Regions from separate parts of the Pseudomonas sp. DTU_2021_1001937_2_SI_NGA_ILE_001 genome, predicted to be linked through region 4. Evidence: predicted binding sites of a transcription regulator. Region 4 holds the regulator's gene; each other region holds the start of a gene.
The links. The regulator FliA, encoded in region 4, starts transcription of late flagellar genes. The targets are predictions, from matches to a motif close to CTAAAGTTTNNNNNNNNNNNGCCGNTAA.
Positions count from the first base shown of each region.

Region 1 (4,211 bases), 2.1 Mb from region 4:
TGCGCCAGGTTGCGCACCTCATCGGCGACCACCGCGAAGCCACACCCGGCCTCGCCGGCCCGGGCCGCTTCGATGGCCGCGTTGAGGGCCAGCAGGTTGGTCTGCTCGGCGATGCTGCGGATCACGTCGAGTACCGAGGAAATCGCGTCGCTCTCCTGTTTCAGCTCGCCGATGATCCTGGCGGTTTCTTCGGCCTGGTTCGACAGTTCGCGAATCAGCCCGATGGTGTGCTCCACCTCGCTGCGGCCCTGGGTGGTGTGGCGGCTGATCTGCTGCGACATCTGCGCCGCGTCGTTGGTGCTGCGCGCCACGTCGCGCACGGTGGTGCTCATCTCGGTGATGGCAGTGGCCACCAGTTCGGTGCTCTGGCGCTGTTGCTCGACACTACGGCTGGTCTCCACGGTGACGGCCGAGGACTCTTCGGCGGCGGTGGCCACCTGTGCCGTGGCGTTGCTGATTTCTTGAACGATGTGGGTGATTTGCGCCGCCATGTCGTTGAGGTCAGTGGCGATCCGCCCGAACTCGTCACGGCTGCGGTAGCTTGAACGCGCGGTCAGGTCACGCTGCGACAGGCTTTGCAGGGTGCTGGTCACGTCACGCACCGCCAGGTCGATGTTGCGGATGATCAGGTACGACAGCACACCGACCGCCACCAGGGCTGCCAGTGCAGCGGCGACGGTCAGCCACAGTTCCAGGCTGGCATGGTCGCGGGCGTCCTGGGCCAGGGCGCGGACTTCCAGCCCCAGGTTGTTTTCCACCTCGCCCATCAGGTCGATGCGCCGGGTCGCGGTTTCGAACCAGGCTTCGGGCTTGATGCCCAGCGCCGTGCCCAGCGGCAGTTCGAAGGCCAGACGTTGCAGGCGGCTGACCTCCTGGGCGCTGGCGTCTTTCATGCGCTCATCGAGTTGCGCCAGCAACTCGGCGGGCGCCTTGCGGCGGAAGTTTTCCGCATAGGCGGTGAACTCGCCCAGGTTACGGCTGAAGCGCGACAGCAGGGGGGCATCGAAGCTGCCCTGGCTGAAGGCCAGGCCCAGCACCACACGCTCGCGGCCAGCGCGCTCCTTCATTTCGATGAACTGGTTGAGGGCACTGAGGGCGTGGATGATCTGCGGGTCATTGATGCGCGCTTCCAGGGAATGGGTGTAGCCGACCAGCCTCTGGATGATTTCGGTGTAGCGCGCACCGGAGTCGGTACTGGTTACGCCCAGCGCGTCGATCTGATTGCGCAGCGTGGTCAGGCCATCCAGCACGCTCAGGGTCTGTTCCAGTTCGCTGCCGCGGGTGCTGAGCGCCTTGGCCGACGTCAGTGCCTGGTCGGTGCCCTGGCGCATGCGTGCCAGTTGGTCACGCATCGAGGTGCCCTTGCTGCCGAGGAACACACCGCTGGCGCCGCGTTCGCGCTGCAGGGTGGTGATCAGCTGGCTGAGCTTCTGCGCCGAGGCACTGGCGTCCACCGTGGCGTCCATGTCGCGCAGGATCCTGGTGTTGTCGATGACGCTGCCGGTGGCCAGCCACAGGAAGCCGAGGGTCGGCAGGATGAGTATCAGCAGCAGCTTCAGGCGCAGCGGAGCGTTCTTGAGCATAGTCCTTCAAGCCTCAATGGGGCGGCCGCCGGATCGGTCGGCGGTAGCGAAACGGGGGGCAAACTTATTGTTGGGGGCCGGCGAAGGTTGTCTTTCCATTGGCTTCCAGAAGTGCTGGGCCAGGCTACAGGCAGCCTGCCCGGCACCTGTGGCGCAACGCGCTCGTAGCCGGCCTGCAGGCTGATGCATGTCTCGTACCCGCTTGCCAGTGAACAGAACTCTAGCGACTGATGGCATGCCGCCATTGATCTGCGTCAGTTAATGGCGGTCACCCCTGCTTTAGCATGGCTCCTAGCCATCAAGGCCCATGCCCGTCGAGGAACGACGGCGTCGTTACAGGCTGCTCCGCCGCGCCAAAGGCCTGGCCCGGGCGACCTCTCCAGCGAATCAGTGGCGTGCCGTGAACACTGTCTCCCCTTGCGAACCTTGTGCACCACGACCGAGCAGCGCTTCGGAGGATGCCCGCGTCTGGTGCGTACAGGCGTCGGTCTACCGGCCCAACCGCCGTGGCGCTTTGTTGCAGACCCTGGGCGGCATGCTGTGGCTGTTGCAGGCCGCCGCCATCGCCTGGGCCGTGCAGGGGCTGCTCGACGGGCAGGGCATGGCGCGGGTGTGGCCTGCCGCGCTGGCGCTGCTGGTGCTCGGGACAGTGCGCAGCCTGGCCGAGAGCCGGGGTAACCGCTTGCTGTACCGCACTGCACGCGCTCATCTCAGCCTCTTGCGTGAACACGCCGTGGCGACACTGGCGCAGCGTTCGCCGCTGGATACCCGCCGCGCCGCTTCGGGCCAGGCGGCCAGTGTGCTGGCCGAGCAGGCCGAAGCCGTGCTGCCTTACCTGGTGCGCTACCTGCCCGTGCAGCAGCGGGTCATGACCCTGCCTGTGTTCATTCTCCTGGCGGTGGCCTGGCATTCCTGGCTGGCCGCCGCCGTCTTGTTGCTGGCCGCGCCGTTGATTCCGCTGTTCATGGCCCTGGTGGGCTGGCGTGCCAAGGCCGCCAGCGAAGCGCAACTGGTGGAGATGGGCGGCATGAATGCCTTCCTGCTCGACCGCCTGCGCGGCCTGACCACCTTGCGTGCCCTGCGCGCCGTCGAGCTGACCGCCGCGCGGGTCGAGGCTTCGGCCTTGTCGCTGCGCCAGCGCACCCTGCGGGTGTTGCGCATCGCCTTCCTGTCGTCGGCGGTGCTGGAGCTGTTCTCTGCCCTGGGTGTGGCGCTGGTGGCGGTGTACATCGGCTTCCACCTGCTGGGCTACCTGCCGTTCGGCGCCTGGGGCCAGACCTTGAGCCTGGGCCAGGGACTGTTCGTGCTGCTGCTGGCGCCGGCGTTCTTCGAGCCGCTGCGCGACCTGTCGGCGGTCTGGCATGACCGCGCCGCCGGCGTCAGTGCCCTGCAGGCGCTGGCCGAGTTGAGCGAGCAGGGCGCGGCCTTGCCGCCGACTGCGGCGCCCTGTGCGACGCCTGGCCTGGCGGTGAGCGTCGAGGCACTGAGCGTGGCGCATGCCGGCGCGGCACGGGCGGCTTTCGAAGGTGTATCGCTGCAGGTCGCCCAGGGCGAACACCTGGCGATCACCGGGCCCAGCGGCAGCGGGAAATCCACGCTGCTGGCCGCCATCGCCGGGTTGCTGCCGCTCCAGGCCGGGCGCCTGACACTGGGCGTGGCACCGGGGCAAATCGGCTGGATCGGCCAGAAGCCGCATATCTTCGCTGGCACCGTGCGGCACAACATCAGCCTGGGCCGCCCGACGGTGGGCGCCCAGGAAGTCGACAAGGCGCTCGCCAGCGCCTGCCTGCAAGAGGTTGAACAGGCGCGTGCCGGGCGGATGCTCGGAGAGGGCGGCCTCGGGCTGTCCGGCGGTGAAGGGCTGCGCCTGGCCCTGGCGCGGATTGCGGCCGACCCGTCTATTCGCCTGATCCTCGCCGATGAACCCACGGCGCACCTGGACCGCCAGACCCGTGCCGAGGTCACCGCGGCACTGCTGGAGCTGGCGCGTGAGCGCACCTTGATCGTCGCCACCCATGATCCAGCGCTGGCCGCAGCGGTGGGTCGTCAGCTGCCGCTGCAACGGCTGTGTCAGCCCAGCACCCCGGTTCGACTGGAGGTGGCCTCATGAGCGGCAAGCGCTTGGCCTCGCTGCGTCCCATCCTGGCGCTGTTCTGGGCCGAACGTCGCACCCTGCTGCTGGTCGGTGCCATGTTGGCGGCCCTGACCGTGCTGTGCGGCATGGCGCTGCTGGGCTTGTCGGGATGGTTCATCAGCGCCACCGCCATCGCCGGCCTGAGTGCCGCCACGGCGCTGGCCTTCGACGTGTTCATGCCGTCGTCTGGCATTCGCCTGTTCACCCTGGGACGCACCTTTGCCCGCTACGGCGAACGCCTGGCCACCCACGACGCGACCCTGGCGGTACTGGCCGCGTTGCGGGTGCGGCTGTTTCGCGGCTGGGCACAACCCCGCGCCGCCCGGCAACTGGCCCTGCGCCCGGCGCGCCTGCTGTTTCGCCTGACCTGCGACATCGACGCCCTGGATTCGCTGTACCTGCGCGTGCTGGTCCCGCTGGGTGCCGCGCTGGCCGCAGTTCTGGCGGCGAGCGTGGCCCTGGGGGCGGTGGACCTGCGCCTGGGCCTGGTGGTG
Region 1 covers NZ_CP135971.1:4,075,682-4,079,892, forward strand. The annotation lists gene RRX38_RS17725 (methyl-accepting chemotaxis protein) at 1-1,583, opposite strand, end outside; gene cydD (thiol reductant ABC exporter subunit CydD) at 1,984-3,693, shown strand; gene cydC (thiol reductant ABC exporter subunit CydC) at 3,690-4,211, shown strand, end outside.
Region 1: a site for FliA is predicted at 1,708-1,735, ahead of RRX38_RS17725 (methyl-accepting chemotaxis protein). Genes of this name have one in related genera too.

Region 2 (4,211 bases), 1.5 Mb from region 4:
GCGCAGATAGAGGTACGCCTGGCCAATGGCCTGGCCGCCATCGCGCCTGAGGACGACATCACCGCCATCAGCCTGTGCGGCATGGGCGGCGAGACCATCCGCGACATCCTCGCCGCCGGCCGCCAGCGCCTGACTGGCCGCGAACGGCTGATCATGCAGCCCAACGGTGGCGAGCAGCCGCTGCGCCAGTGGCTGATGGACAACGGCTACCGCATCGTTGAAGAAGAAGTGCTGCGCGAGCACCGCTACGACTACGAGATCATCGTCGCCGAGGCCAGCGGCCCGGTCAGCTACAGCCCCCGCGAGCTGTACTTCGGCCCGCTGCAACTGCAGGCCCGGACCCCGGCGTTCATCACCAAGTGGCAGCGCGTGCTGCGCCAGCGCCAGCAGACCCTGCACAACTTCGCCCACGCCCGCCAGGCGGTGGCCGAGGCCAAGCGCGAGGAAATCAGCCGTGAGGCGCGTTGGATCAGTGAATTGCTGGCCTGACGCCCCGGCCGCTACAAGTACTCAGTGTGCCGTGCGATCAACAGTTGCCGGTCATGCGCGGCCATGAAGGGTGTCAGTAATTCGAACAGCCGCTCCCGCATGCTCGGGCTCAGCCCGCTTTCGTCATCGCCGAGCGCTTCGAGCATGGCCCTGAAGGTGTAGTCGATATTGACCTCGGGATCTTCGGCCAGGGTTCGCTGGCGCAGCGTTTCGACCGCCTGGCGCAATTCGGCGTGATGGGCGCAGGTGGGCTGCACGCCGAGGTTGCCGCACAGGTAGCCGAGGTAACCGCGTTCAGCTTGCAACAGTAGGGCAACGGCTTCGTAGAGTCCGGCTTTTTGTTGGGCGGTGAACCAGGCCCTGTTGCTGGATGCAGCGATGTGGAAGCTTTGCAGCGTCTGCAATAACTCGCGCAGCCCTATGCTGCGGAAATGAGCGTCTTCCAGCAAGGGCAGCCGGCACAGATCGATGTAAGACTCACTGCTGCCCCAGTAGCCGATGACCCTGGTCATTTTGCGCATCGCCGCCCAGGGCCGTAGCCAGTTGCGCCAGTATCCGGCGATCCGCTGCGCCTGCCAGCGGCCTACGGCGGGCAGTAGTTCGTTCACCAGCCATTGATAGCATTCTCGGCATGACCAGCCGCTACGGTCGGAGGGGCGATAACCGAGCTGGGGTGTTTCCCAGAGAATAGCGATTTGCCCCTCGTGACACAGTCCCGCTACCTGTGCGCCAAAAAATACGCCGTGGTCACGTGTAGGGCTGACTGGCATCAGGCAGTCAAAGGACCGGTGAAAGATATGCCAAAGTGTTTCACCGTTATCGATGTCATGGGCGTTGGCGAAATCCAGCACTTGTCGCCAGGTATCGAATCCGACCTTGCACAGCGCCACCCGCACGCCCAGCCATCTGACCAGCGGAAAGCCTTCGGCCTGCCACTGCCTGTCTACCTCGCGCAGGCTGTGCAGATAGGCCCGGGAGAACTCGTCGGCGGCACGGGCTACGGCCTGGGCACCTTCGGCGGGCATGAAGAATCGGCAGTTCTTCAGGTCGATGATGTGGTCGGCGCCCGGCAGGCTGGCCACGCCCTGGAAGAACGGCCGGGCCTGTGGCGACAGCGGTTCGCCGTCATTGCCCAGAAAGTGCTGCAGCAGCCAGCGGTGGTCGAGGCTGACCATCACCCCGGCGGTGTCGGGCATGCGCAGGGTCACCAGGGCCGAGCCGGGATAGTCCTGGGCCGTCGGCAACAGCCCGGAGATATCGATCCAGGGTTGGCGCAGGTGCCAGTGCCGGCCGTCGACGTAGCGGCGCGTCAGGGCTGCATCGTCCATTACCCCGCTGGCGAGGAACGCCTGGGCTGGGCCGGATACCGCTCGGCGAGGGTCGGCGTGGGCCTTGAGCAAGCGTTCATCGAGCGCGACTTTCTGCTGCCACTGGTTGCAATACAGCTCGATATCCACCCCGGAAAAGAACCGTGTCAGTACATCCGGTGCGTCCTTGAGGCGTTCGGTGAGGTGTTCGGCGGTCCACAGGTCCGCCTCGATGCCGCGGGCCGCCAGGGCTGCGCGGGCCTTGACCCAGGCCGTATCGAGGGCGCCGATACCCGACTGGGCGAGGATCAGGGTGAAGCGGCCGGCCACCTCCGCCCACTCGCCAGCGAGAAACCGCGTTACGGTCATGTTCAGGTCGCTGGGGCCGAAGCGGCCCCGGCACTTGCACTCGAACACCTGCAGACGCTCGGGTTGCCAGCGGTCGAAGGCGAACAGGTCGATACCCTGCTGTGACACCCGGCCCTTGTCGCCCAGGCGCTGGCAGCCCACCAGCGTGTGATCTTTCTGTAACAACCACCAGCACAACTGCTCGAAGGTGTCGCCGGCCATGCGCTCGAACTGCAAGGGGCGGAAACCGTTGGGTGGGGTGGCGTGCTGCGGGTCGACCCTGGCATGCGTGTGCAGGTGGTCGGGGTAATCCTGGGGATAGCCTGGCGCGTGGTGCATGGCGAGCGAGTCTTGAGCGGTCAACGCCCGAGGAAAACATGACCGGGCAGGCGGGAGCAAGTTGTCGCTTGCTGCCTGCGGGCGTCGCTGGCGTTTCTCGATGGGCTTCACGTACGGTTCAAGCTCAGCCGCTTGCAGCCGAAACAGTATGAATGGAAAAAATTACTGCCAGGGTCGGCAGTTCCTTGATCCCCTTCGGCTCTATTAAACGTCAACTTCATAGAACGTATGCCCGAGGTAGCTTTAACCACCTTTGAATGATTGAGCCTGCCATGATTAAGAACGCGTCTTTAAGTACCAAGTTATTGCTTATCCTGATTCTTCCCCTGCTGGGTTTTCTGGCTTTCGCAGGGATCTTCGTGGCGGACAAGCGCCAGACGCTGACGGAGATGAATCGCGCCGTCAACGCCACCAACGCAGCGCAGAAGTTGAGTGACGTGGTCACCACCATCCAGCGCGAACGCGGTGCCAGCGGCGTATTCCTGGGCAGTGGCGGCAAGACCATGCAGGACAAGCTGAAAAGCCTGCGCCAGGAAACGGACAAGGCGGTCAGCGCGATGCGTGCGCAATCCACCGAGGACCTGCCGTCACCGAACAGGATGCTGCAGGCCATGAATGACCTGACCGAACTGCGTCAGAAAGTGGACTCGCTGGCCATCAACAATACCGAGTCCGGCACTCGCTTCACCGACCTCATCAAGAACCTCATCGGCTTCTCCTACTCGCTGGAAACCAGCATCGAGGAGCCGAAGATCCTGCGCGCCTTGAGTTCGCTCAACCAGTTCGTCGACATGAAAGAGCGCGCGGGCCGCGAGCGCGTACTGCTGGGCCTGGCGTTCGCCCAGAACCGTTTCGATGCGCCGTTGCTGTCGCGTTTCAGCCGTAACATGGGCGAGTTCTCCGGCTACTTCGAAGCCTACCAGCGCTGGGCACCGGCGGAGTTCAAGACCAAGCTGGATGCGGTGCTGCAACAACCTGCCTCCTTGGAAGTGGCTCGCCTGCAGAAGCTCGGCTTCGATACACCGCTGGGCGAGCCGCTGAATATCAAGCCCGAAGACTGGTTCAATCTGGCAACCACGCGCATCGACATGATGGCCCAGGTCGAGGCCGAGCTGGGGCAGACCGTGATCGGTCTGGCCACCGTCGAGCGCGACCAGGCCCGAAACAGCCTCTACATGGCGGTCGCCACCGTGGTGCTGATATTGATTGCGGTGCTGTGGCTGGCCTCGGTGATCATTCGCAACATCAAGATTGCCGTGACCGACGTGAACCGCACGCTCATCTCGCTGGCCACCCGTGATCTGACCGCCAGAACCCAGTACACCGGCCAGGACGAGTTTGGCGAGATCTCGCGCAACCTCGACAACATGGTGCAGCAGATCAGTGAAGTGATCCGCGAGATCGAAAGTGCCACGGCACAGGTGGCCACGGCGGCCGAGCAGTCTTCTGCAGTGGCCTTGCAAACCAGCAACAACGTGGCGCAGCAGCGCCTGGGCACCGATCAGATGGTCACGGCCATCAGTGAAATGAGCGCCACGGTCAAGGACGTCGCGCGCAGCACCACCGACGCCGCCGAGATGTCGCAGCGCGTCAACGCCAGCACGGTGCAGGGCAAGACCGAAATCGAGAACACCATCAGCCTGATCCAGGGGCTGGAAGTGCAGGCGGAGCAGACAGCGCGGATCATCCATGAACTCAAGGGCGAAAGCGATTCGATCTCCTCGGTGC
Region 2 covers NZ_CP135971.1:459,112-463,322, forward strand. The annotation lists gene RRX38_RS01950 (class I SAM-dependent methyltransferase) at 1-489, shown strand, start outside; gene RRX38_RS01955 (hypothetical protein) at 501-2,483, opposite strand; gene RRX38_RS01960 (methyl-accepting chemotaxis protein) at 2,756-4,211, shown strand, end outside.
Region 2: a site for FliA is predicted at 2,601-2,628, ahead of RRX38_RS01960 (methyl-accepting chemotaxis protein). Genes of this name have one in related genera too.

Region 3 (4,211 bases), 2.1 Mb from region 4:
GATGCGGCGGCGCGAGCACTGCGAGGCGGACAACCCGACCAGATCGCTCAACTCCTGATTGGTCAATCGGCCATTGGCTTGCAGGAGCCTGAGAATCTTCAGATCAAAGTCGTCGATTTCATTCATTTTCATTGTGGTAATCGCTCGCGCTCGAAAATCTGTCCAGGCTGCGCAGCCTATCAGCTTAAATGGCCTATCCGCGAACCGGCTCAGCGTGCAGAATCACGCCCCTGCAAAATGGCACCTGCCTTGCACCCGCAGCACTACAAGAGGTCGGCCATGCGTTCGAGTCGGCCCGTCATTCACACTCATGGGGATTCCAATGACCCAAGCAAGTTCGCCTGAGCCGCTGCAGCGCGGCCTGAAGAACAGGCACATCCAGCTGATCGCCCTCGGCGGCGCCATCGGTACCGGGCTGTTTCTGGGCGTCGCCCACACCGTCGGCATGGCCGGCCCCTCGGTCATCCTGGGCTACGCCATCGCCGGCCTGATCGCCTTCTTCATCATGCGCCAGCTGGGCGAGATGGCTGTCGAAGAACCGGTGGCCGGCACCTTCAGCCACTTCGCCAACCGCTACTGGGGGCCGCTGGCCGGCTTCATGTCCGGCTGGAACTACTGGGTGCTGTATGTGCTGGTGGGCATGGCCGAACTGACTGCCGTCGGCGTGTACGTGCAGTACTGGTGGCCCGAGGTGCCGACCTGGGTGTCGGCGGCGGTGTTCTTCGTGATCATCAACCTGCTCAACCTCAGCAATGTGAAGATCTACGGCGAAACCGAATTCTGGTTCTCGCTGATCAAGGTCGTGGCGATCCTCAGCATGATCGTGTTCGGCGCGGTGCTGCTGGTCAGCGGCAACGGCGGCCCGCAGGCCACGGTAGCCAACCTGTGGCAGAACGGCGGTTTCTTCCCCAAAGGCGTCAGCGGGCTGATGATGGCCATGGCGTTCATCATGTTCTCCTTCGGCGGCCTGGAACTGATCGGCATCACCGCCGCCGAGGCCCAGGACCCCAAGCGCAGCATCCCCAAGGCCACCAACCAGGTGATCTACCGCATCCTGATCTTCTACGTGGGCGCCCTGGCCGTGCTGCTGAGCCTCTACCCGTGGGACAAGGTGGTGACCAGCGGCAGCCCCTTCGTGCTGATCTTCCATGACCTGGACAGCGACCTGGTCGCCACCCTGCTCAACATCGTGGTCCTCACGGCGGCGCTGTCGGTGTACAACAGCTGCGTATACAGCAACAGCCGGATGATGTTCGGCCTGGCCGCCCAGGGCAATGCGCCCAAGGCCATGCTCAAGGTCAACGCGCGTGGCGTGCCGGTGCTGTCGCTGCTGGTCTCGGCCATCGCCACCGGCCTGTGCGTGCTGGTCAACTACGTGATGCCCGCCGAAGCCCTGACGCTGCTGATGGCCCTGGTGGTCGCCTCGCTGGTGATCAACTGGGTGCTGATCACCATCACCCACCTGCAGTTCCGTCGCGCCAAGCGCCTGGCCGGACAGGTGACGAGCTTCCAGAGCTGGGGTTACCCGCTGACCAACTACCTGTGCCTGGCCTTCCTGCTCGGTATCCTGGTGGTGATGTACCGCACGCCGGGCATCAGCCTGTCGGTGATCATGATCCCGTTCTGGCTTGGCCTGCTGGCCCTGGCCTACCGGGTCAAACGACGCAAGGCGCAAAAGGTCCGCTGAAGGGGCCGCTGCCTCTCCAGTACGGTGGCGACGCGGCTGCGCGCCACCGTGCAGCCTGACCGGCATCAATGCGAATCAATTTCCTGCCAGGCAAAGACGCAGAAGGCGACACACGGTCTTCAGCTCTCTCTGCCACACGCCGATAGCCAAGTCATCATCTCTTACCTGACGACAGGACCATCATGGTGACTCTGAGACGGCTCAATATTGCCCCAAGGGCAGCACTCATCTTTTCATTCATCATCGTGGTCGTGGCGCTCATGGGCGCCGTAGCGGTCATGCAGATGAGCAAGCTCCGAGAGTCGGAGCAGGATGTCGAGAACAACTGGATGGCCAGCGTGCGCCAGACCGGCATGATTGCCAACGGCACCTTGCGCCTGCGCCTGGAATCCCTGCGCGGCACCACCGCGACAGACCCGCAACTGCGCCAGCAGACCGTGGACTCATTCGCCGGCTACCGCCAGGTGTTCAATAAATCCGTCAAGGATTACGAGCTCTTGATCGCCAGCGACGAAGAGCGCCGCCTGTACCAGGAAGTGGCGGCCAGCGCCCAGGCCTACGATCGCCTGCTCGAGCAGTTCGAACCCCTGCTGCGCAGTGGCGATAACACGGCGGCGCAAAACCTCATCAACACCAGCATCCGCCCGGTCACCAACAAACTGCAAGACCAGGTCACCAAGCTGCAGAGCTTCAACGACCAGGGCGCCAAGGCTGCCGGCGAGCACGCCGGACAGCTCTATCACAACGGCCTGACCATGGTGATCACGCTGATCGCCGTCGCCCTGATCGGCACGGTGGTTCTGGCCTGGCTGCTGGTCGGCAGCATCACGGCACCGATGAGCGACGCATTGCAGATCGCCCAGCGCATTGCCGGGCGCGACCTGTCGGAGAAGATTGAGGTACAAGGCCAGGACGAAGCCGCGCGCATGCTGGCTGCCTTGGTGCAGATGCAGGACAACCTGCGGGAAACCCTGGGGCACATCGCCGACAGCTCCACCCAGCTGGCTTCGGCCTCCGAAGAAATGACCGCGGTCACCGACGAATCCAGCCGCACCCTGGTGCGCCAGAACGATGAGGTCAATCAGGCGGCCACCGCCGTGACGGAAATGAGTGCCGCGGTGGACGAGGTGGCACGCAACGCTTCCGAAGCCGCCGACGCCTCGCGCCGCACCCAAGGCCTGGCCGGCACTGGCATGCAGAACGTGACCCGCACCCTGTCGGCGATCCGTGACCTGACTGGCAATGTGCAGTCCACCACCGAACAGGTGCAGAACCTCTCGGCCCGCGCCCAGGACATCAGCAAGGTGGTCGAGGTCATCCGCTCGATTGCCGAGCAGACCAACCTGCTGGCCCTCAACGCCGCCATCGAAGCCGCTCGTGCAGGTGAGCAGGGTCGCGGCTTTGCCGTGGTCGCCGACGAAGTTCGTGCCCTGGCGCACCGCACCCAGCAGTCGACCCAGGAAATCGAGCAGATGATCGGCGGCATCCAGACCGATTCGGTACAGGCCGTCCAGGCCATGGAGCACAGCCAGCGCATGGCCAGCAGCTCTACCGAGGTCGCCCAGCAGGCCAACGAATCCCTGGAGCAGATCGCCGAAGCGATTGCGGTGATCAACGAGCGCAACGTGCTGATCGCCACCGCCGCCGAAGAACAAGCCCAGGTGGCGCGGGAAATCGACCAGAACATCATCAGCATCCGCGATCTCTCGACCCAGACGGCGGCAGGCGCCAACCAGACCGCCACGGCCTGCTCCGAAGTGTCCCGGATGGCAGTTGGCCTGAATCAGGTGGTGAGTCGTTTCGTGCTCTGAAGCACCACCGCAACTGAATGGCCGCAATGAAAAAAGCCCCTCGCAACCCGGTTGCGAGGGGCTTTTTTTACAGGCTCAGCAGCAGATTACTGGAACAGCACCGCAGTCTTCTGCAGGGTGATCCACACACCCCAGGCCAGCGGGATACCCACGGCCAGCCAGGCGGCGATCACCAACGGCGTGGTGCCAGCGGCAGCCTTCCACTCCAGCACGGTGGCGCCTTCGGCGCTCTTGTCGTGGCCGATGGCGCGCTCGGCAGCCAGTTCCGCGTCGGTCATGAAGTACTTGTCGGCCACAGGGCGGATCATCATGTTGCAGATGAAGCCCAGCACCAGCAGACCGGCAAGGATGTACAGGGTGATGTCGTAGGCATCGGCACGCGCCACGCCGTGGCTGAGCTGATACTCACGCAGGTAGTTCACCAGTACCGGACCGAGCACACCGGCGGCGGCCCAGGCGGTCAGCAGGCGACCGTGGATGGCACCGACCATCTGGGTACCGAACAGGTCGGCCAGGTAGGCTGGCACAGTGGCGAAACCACCGCCATACATCGACAGCACCACACAGAAGGCCGCTACGAACAGCGCGACACTGCCCAGGTGGCCCAGGGTCGGAACCGAGGCGTAGAGCACGAAGCCCAAGGCGAAGAAGATGAAGTAGGTCGCCTTGCGGCCCAGGTAGTCCGAGCACGAGGCCCAGAAGAAGCGACCACC
Region 3 covers NZ_CP135971.1:3,999,089-4,003,299, reverse strand. The annotation lists gene RRX38_RS17365 (Lrp/AsnC family transcriptional regulator) at 1-132, opposite strand, end outside; gene RRX38_RS17360 (amino acid permease) at 323-1,687, shown strand; gene RRX38_RS17355 (methyl-accepting chemotaxis protein) at 1,873-3,498, shown strand; gene RRX38_RS17350 (OFA family MFS transporter) at 3,585-4,211, opposite strand, start outside.
Region 3: a site for FliA is predicted at 1,806-1,833, ahead of RRX38_RS17355 (methyl-accepting chemotaxis protein). Genes of this name have one in related genera too.

Region 4 (4,211 bases):
CCTGTGGCGCAGGCTGCAGCGTGTCGGGCTGTCCGGCCCGCTGTCGCGCGACCTGCTGGACATGGTGGCGGAAATCGACGATCCCAAGCATGCCTGGCGCATGCTGCTTGCCCACCTGGCGCGGATGATCAGCGTGCCGGAGATCGAGCCTCTGGAAGAGGGCGGCGTGATCGCCATGGTCGGCCCGGCCGGCATGGGCAAGACCACCACCCTGGCCAAGCTGGCGGCCCGCTACGTGCTCAAGTACGGCGCGCAGAACGTCGCGCTGGTGAGCATGGACAGCTTCCGTATCGGTGCCCAGGAGCAGCTCAAGACCCTCGGGCGAATCCTCAATGTGCCGGTCACCCATGTCGATCCTGGACAGTCATTGGCCCAGGCTCTGGAGCCACTGATTCGCAAGCGCGTGGTGCTGATCGATACCGCCGGCCTGCAGGCCAGCGATCCGGCCCTGCGCATGCAACTGGAGAGCCTGGCCGGGCGTGGCATCCGCGCTCGCAATTACCTGGTGCTGGCCACCACCAGCCAGAAGCAGGTGCTCACCGCGGCCTACCACAGCTACAAACGCTGTGGCCTGGCCGGTTGCATCCTGACCAAGCTGGACGAGACCGCCAGCCTTGGCGAAGTGTTGAGCCTGGCAATCGCTCACGAATTGCCAGTGGCCTATCTGACCGATGGGCCGAGGATTCCTGACGACCTGCATCTGCCGCGGCGTCACCAGCTGGTGAGCCGTGCGGTCAGCGTGCAGCTGCAGGATGAACCCAGTGAGGAGGCGATGGCGGACATGTTCGCCGACCTCTATCACACCCCCGGCAAGCGAGTGGGGTAAACGATGGAAAATAAAGAAAAGCGTCTGCATCGCTGGTCTGCCAGGCATTGTTCGACACGGAACGTGCAGCCCGTAATGTGGTTTCGGTCCAAGCATGACAAGGTAAAGAAATAACATGGGCAGCATGCATCCTGTACAGGTTATCGCCGTGACCGGCGGCAAAGGTGGCGTGGGCAAGACCAACGTTTCGGTGAACCTCTCACTGGCGCTGGCCGAGCTTGGGCGCCGTGTCATGCTGCTCGATGCCGACCTTGGCCTGGCCAACGTCGATGTCCTGCTGGGCCTGACGCCCAAACGCACGCTGGCCGATGTGATCGAAGGCCGCTGTGAGCTGCGCGATGTGCTCTTGCAGGGCCCGGGTGGGGTGCGCATCGTGCCGGCCGCCTCGGGCACGCAGAGCATGGTGCACCTGGCCCCGGCCCAGCATGCCGGGCTGATCCAGGCATTCAGCGAAATCGGCGACAACCTCGACGTGCTGGTCATCGATACCGCCGCGGGCATCGGCGACTCGGTGGTGAGCTTCGTGCGCGCCGCCCAGGAGGTGCTGCTGGTGGTCTGCGACGAGCCTACCTCGATCACCGACGCCTACGCGCTGATCAAACTGCTCAATCGTGACTACGGCATGAACCGTTTCCGGGTCCTGGCCAACATGGCGCAGACACCGCAGGAAGGGCGCAACCTGTTTGCCAAGCTGACCAAGGTCACTGACCGCTTCCTCGACGTGGCCCTGCAGTACGTCGGTGCCGTGCCCTATGACGAATGCGTGCGCAAGGCGGTACAGAAGCAGCGTGCGGTCTACGAGGCCTTCCCGCGCTCCAAGTGTGCGCTGGCTTTCAAGGCCATCGCCCAGAAGGTCGACACCTGGCCACTGCCTGCCAACCCGCGCGGGCATCTCGAGTTCTTCGTCGAGCGACTTGTTCACCAGACCAGCGCAGCAGGACCGGTCCAATGACAGCAAGCGGCTATCAGATGTACAGCAAGGCGTCACGCAACTCACAGTACGAACTGATCGAGCGTTACGCACCCTTGGTCAAGCGCATCGCCTATCACCTGCTGGCGCGTCTGCCTGCCAGTGTGCAGGTCGAGGACCTGATCCAGGCCGGCATGATCGGCCTGCTGGAAGTCTCGACCAAATACGACTCCAGCAAAGGGGCCAGTTTCGAGACCTACGCCGGCATCCGCATCCGTGGCGCGATGCTCGACGAGGTGCGCAAAGGCGACTGGGCACCGCGTTCCGTGCACCGCAATACACGTATGGTCAGTGATGCAATACGTGCAATTGAGGCAAGAACGGGTCGCGACGCTAAAGATCATGAAGTTGCTGCCGAACTCCAGTTAAGTCTTGATGATTATTACGCTATCTTGAACGACACCTTGGGTAGCCGGCTGTTCAGTTTCGACGACCTGCTGCAGGATGGCGAACATGACGGGCTGCATGAGGATGGCGCCAGCGGTTCGCTGGAGCCCTCCCGAGATCTCGAGGATGAACGCTTCCAGAATGCCTTGGCCGATGCCATTGCCAATCTTCCGGAGCGTGAGCGATTGGTGCTGGCGTTGTACTATGACGAGGAACTGAACCTCAAAGAGATCGGGGAGGTCCTGGGGGTCAGTGAATCGCGAGTCAGCCAGTTGCACAGCCAGTGTGCAGCGCGTCTGCGGGGGCGTCTGGGGGAATGGCGCGCGCGTTGAGGCGCTCGCGGTTTTCTCTGGTTTCAGACCGGCTGCATCAGGTTAGGCAAGCATCCAGACAAGGCAGGAGCCTGTCAGTCGACTCCGTGAGGGGGGCTGCGGGCGTCTTGTGCGTGTCCTGATACTTGGCTGTCAGGGGTGTGGTCGAAGATGGGCTGTATTCGTATTGAGTGAACAGCGGGTCCGGGGAGCGGGCCCGTTAAAGACTGCTTGGAGGTCGAATTGGACAAGAACATGAAAATCCTCATCGTTGATGACTTTTCAACGATGCGGCGGATCATAAAAAACCTGTTGCGTGACTTGGGGTTCACCAACACGTCGGAAGCCGATGACGGCCTGACCGCGCTGCCTATGTTGCAGAGTGGTGCGTTCGATTTTCTGGTGACCGACTGGAACATGCCGGGCATGACCGGGATCGAGCTGCTGCGCAATGTCCGTCAGGACGAGCGCCTGAAGAACATCCCTGTGCTGATGGTGACTGCCGAGGCCAAGCGTGAGCAGATCATCGAGGCCGCCCAGGCCGGTGTGAACGGTTATGTGGTCAAGCCCTTCACGGCGCAAGTCCTGCAAGAAAAGATCGAAAAGATCTTCGAGCGCGTCAATAGCTGATTGCATGCCGCGAGGGTGCTATGGATAACAAAGATTCACTGGGTGACTTCGAGTCGACCCTGAAAAGACATGCGCAAGAACTCGTCGCCAGCCTCGAAAAGGGCCGGTTCGGCGATGCCGTGCAACTGATCCATGAACTCAACCAGACTCGCGACCGTGGCTTGTACCAGGAAGTCGGCAAATTGACGCGCGAGCTGCACAGCGCGATCGTCAATTTCCACATCGATCCGCACATGCCGCAAGCCGAAGAAGTGTCCCAGATCACGGATGCCACCGAGCGTCTGTCGTATGTTGTGAGGCTGACCGAAGGGGCTGCCAACCGCACCATGGACCTGGTGGAGCAGAGCGCGCCGATGATGAATGGCCTCAGCGATGAAGCCAAGGTGCTGCGCGCCGACTGGGGTCGCTTCATGCGCCGCGAGATCGGTGCCGAAGAGTTCCGGGACCTGGCGCGTCGCGTCGATGTGTTCCTGACTCGAGCCGAGCAGGACAGCCATGCGGTCGCGGGCAACCTCAATGACATTCTGCTGGCCCAGGACTACCAGGACCTGACCGGCCAGGTGATCAAGCGGGTCACGCAACTGGTCACTGAAGTTGAAAGCAATCTGCTGAAGCTGGTGCTGATGGCCAGCCATGTCGATCGTTTCGCTGGCATCGAGCACGATCACGAAGCCATGCAGGCAGAAAAAGATCCGAAAAAACATACCGCTCAGGGTGAAGGTCCGCAGATTCATGCCGATAAACGTGAAGATGTCGTTTCCGGGCAGGATGACGTGGACGACTTGCTATCGAGTCTTGGCTTCTAAGGTCAATTGACGGTCAATTTTAGGGAGCACCCCCCATGAGCTTCGGCGCCGATGAAGAGATCCTTCAGGATTTTCTGGTAGAGGCCGGCGAGATTCTAGAGCAACTGTCCGAGCAGTTGGTCGAGCTGGAAAGTCGACCGGACGATGCGGATTTGCTCAATGCAATTTTTCGCGGTTTTCACACTGTAAAAGGGGGCGCCGGCTTCCTCCAGCTGCATGAGCTGGTGGAATGCTGTCACATCGCCGAGAACGTGTTCGACATCCTGCGCAAGGGCGAACGA
Region 4 covers NZ_CP135971.1:1,945,082-1,949,292, reverse strand. The annotation lists gene flhF (flagellar biosynthesis protein FlhF) at 1-826, shown strand, start outside; gene fleN (flagellar synthesis regulator FleN) at 942-1,778, shown strand; gene fliA (RNA polymerase sigma factor FliA) at 1,775-2,515, shown strand; gene RRX38_RS08110 (chemotaxis response regulator CheY) at 2,750-3,124, shown strand; gene RRX38_RS08105 (protein phosphatase CheZ) at 3,145-3,930, shown strand; gene RRX38_RS08100 (chemotaxis protein CheA) at 3,966-4,211, shown strand, end outside.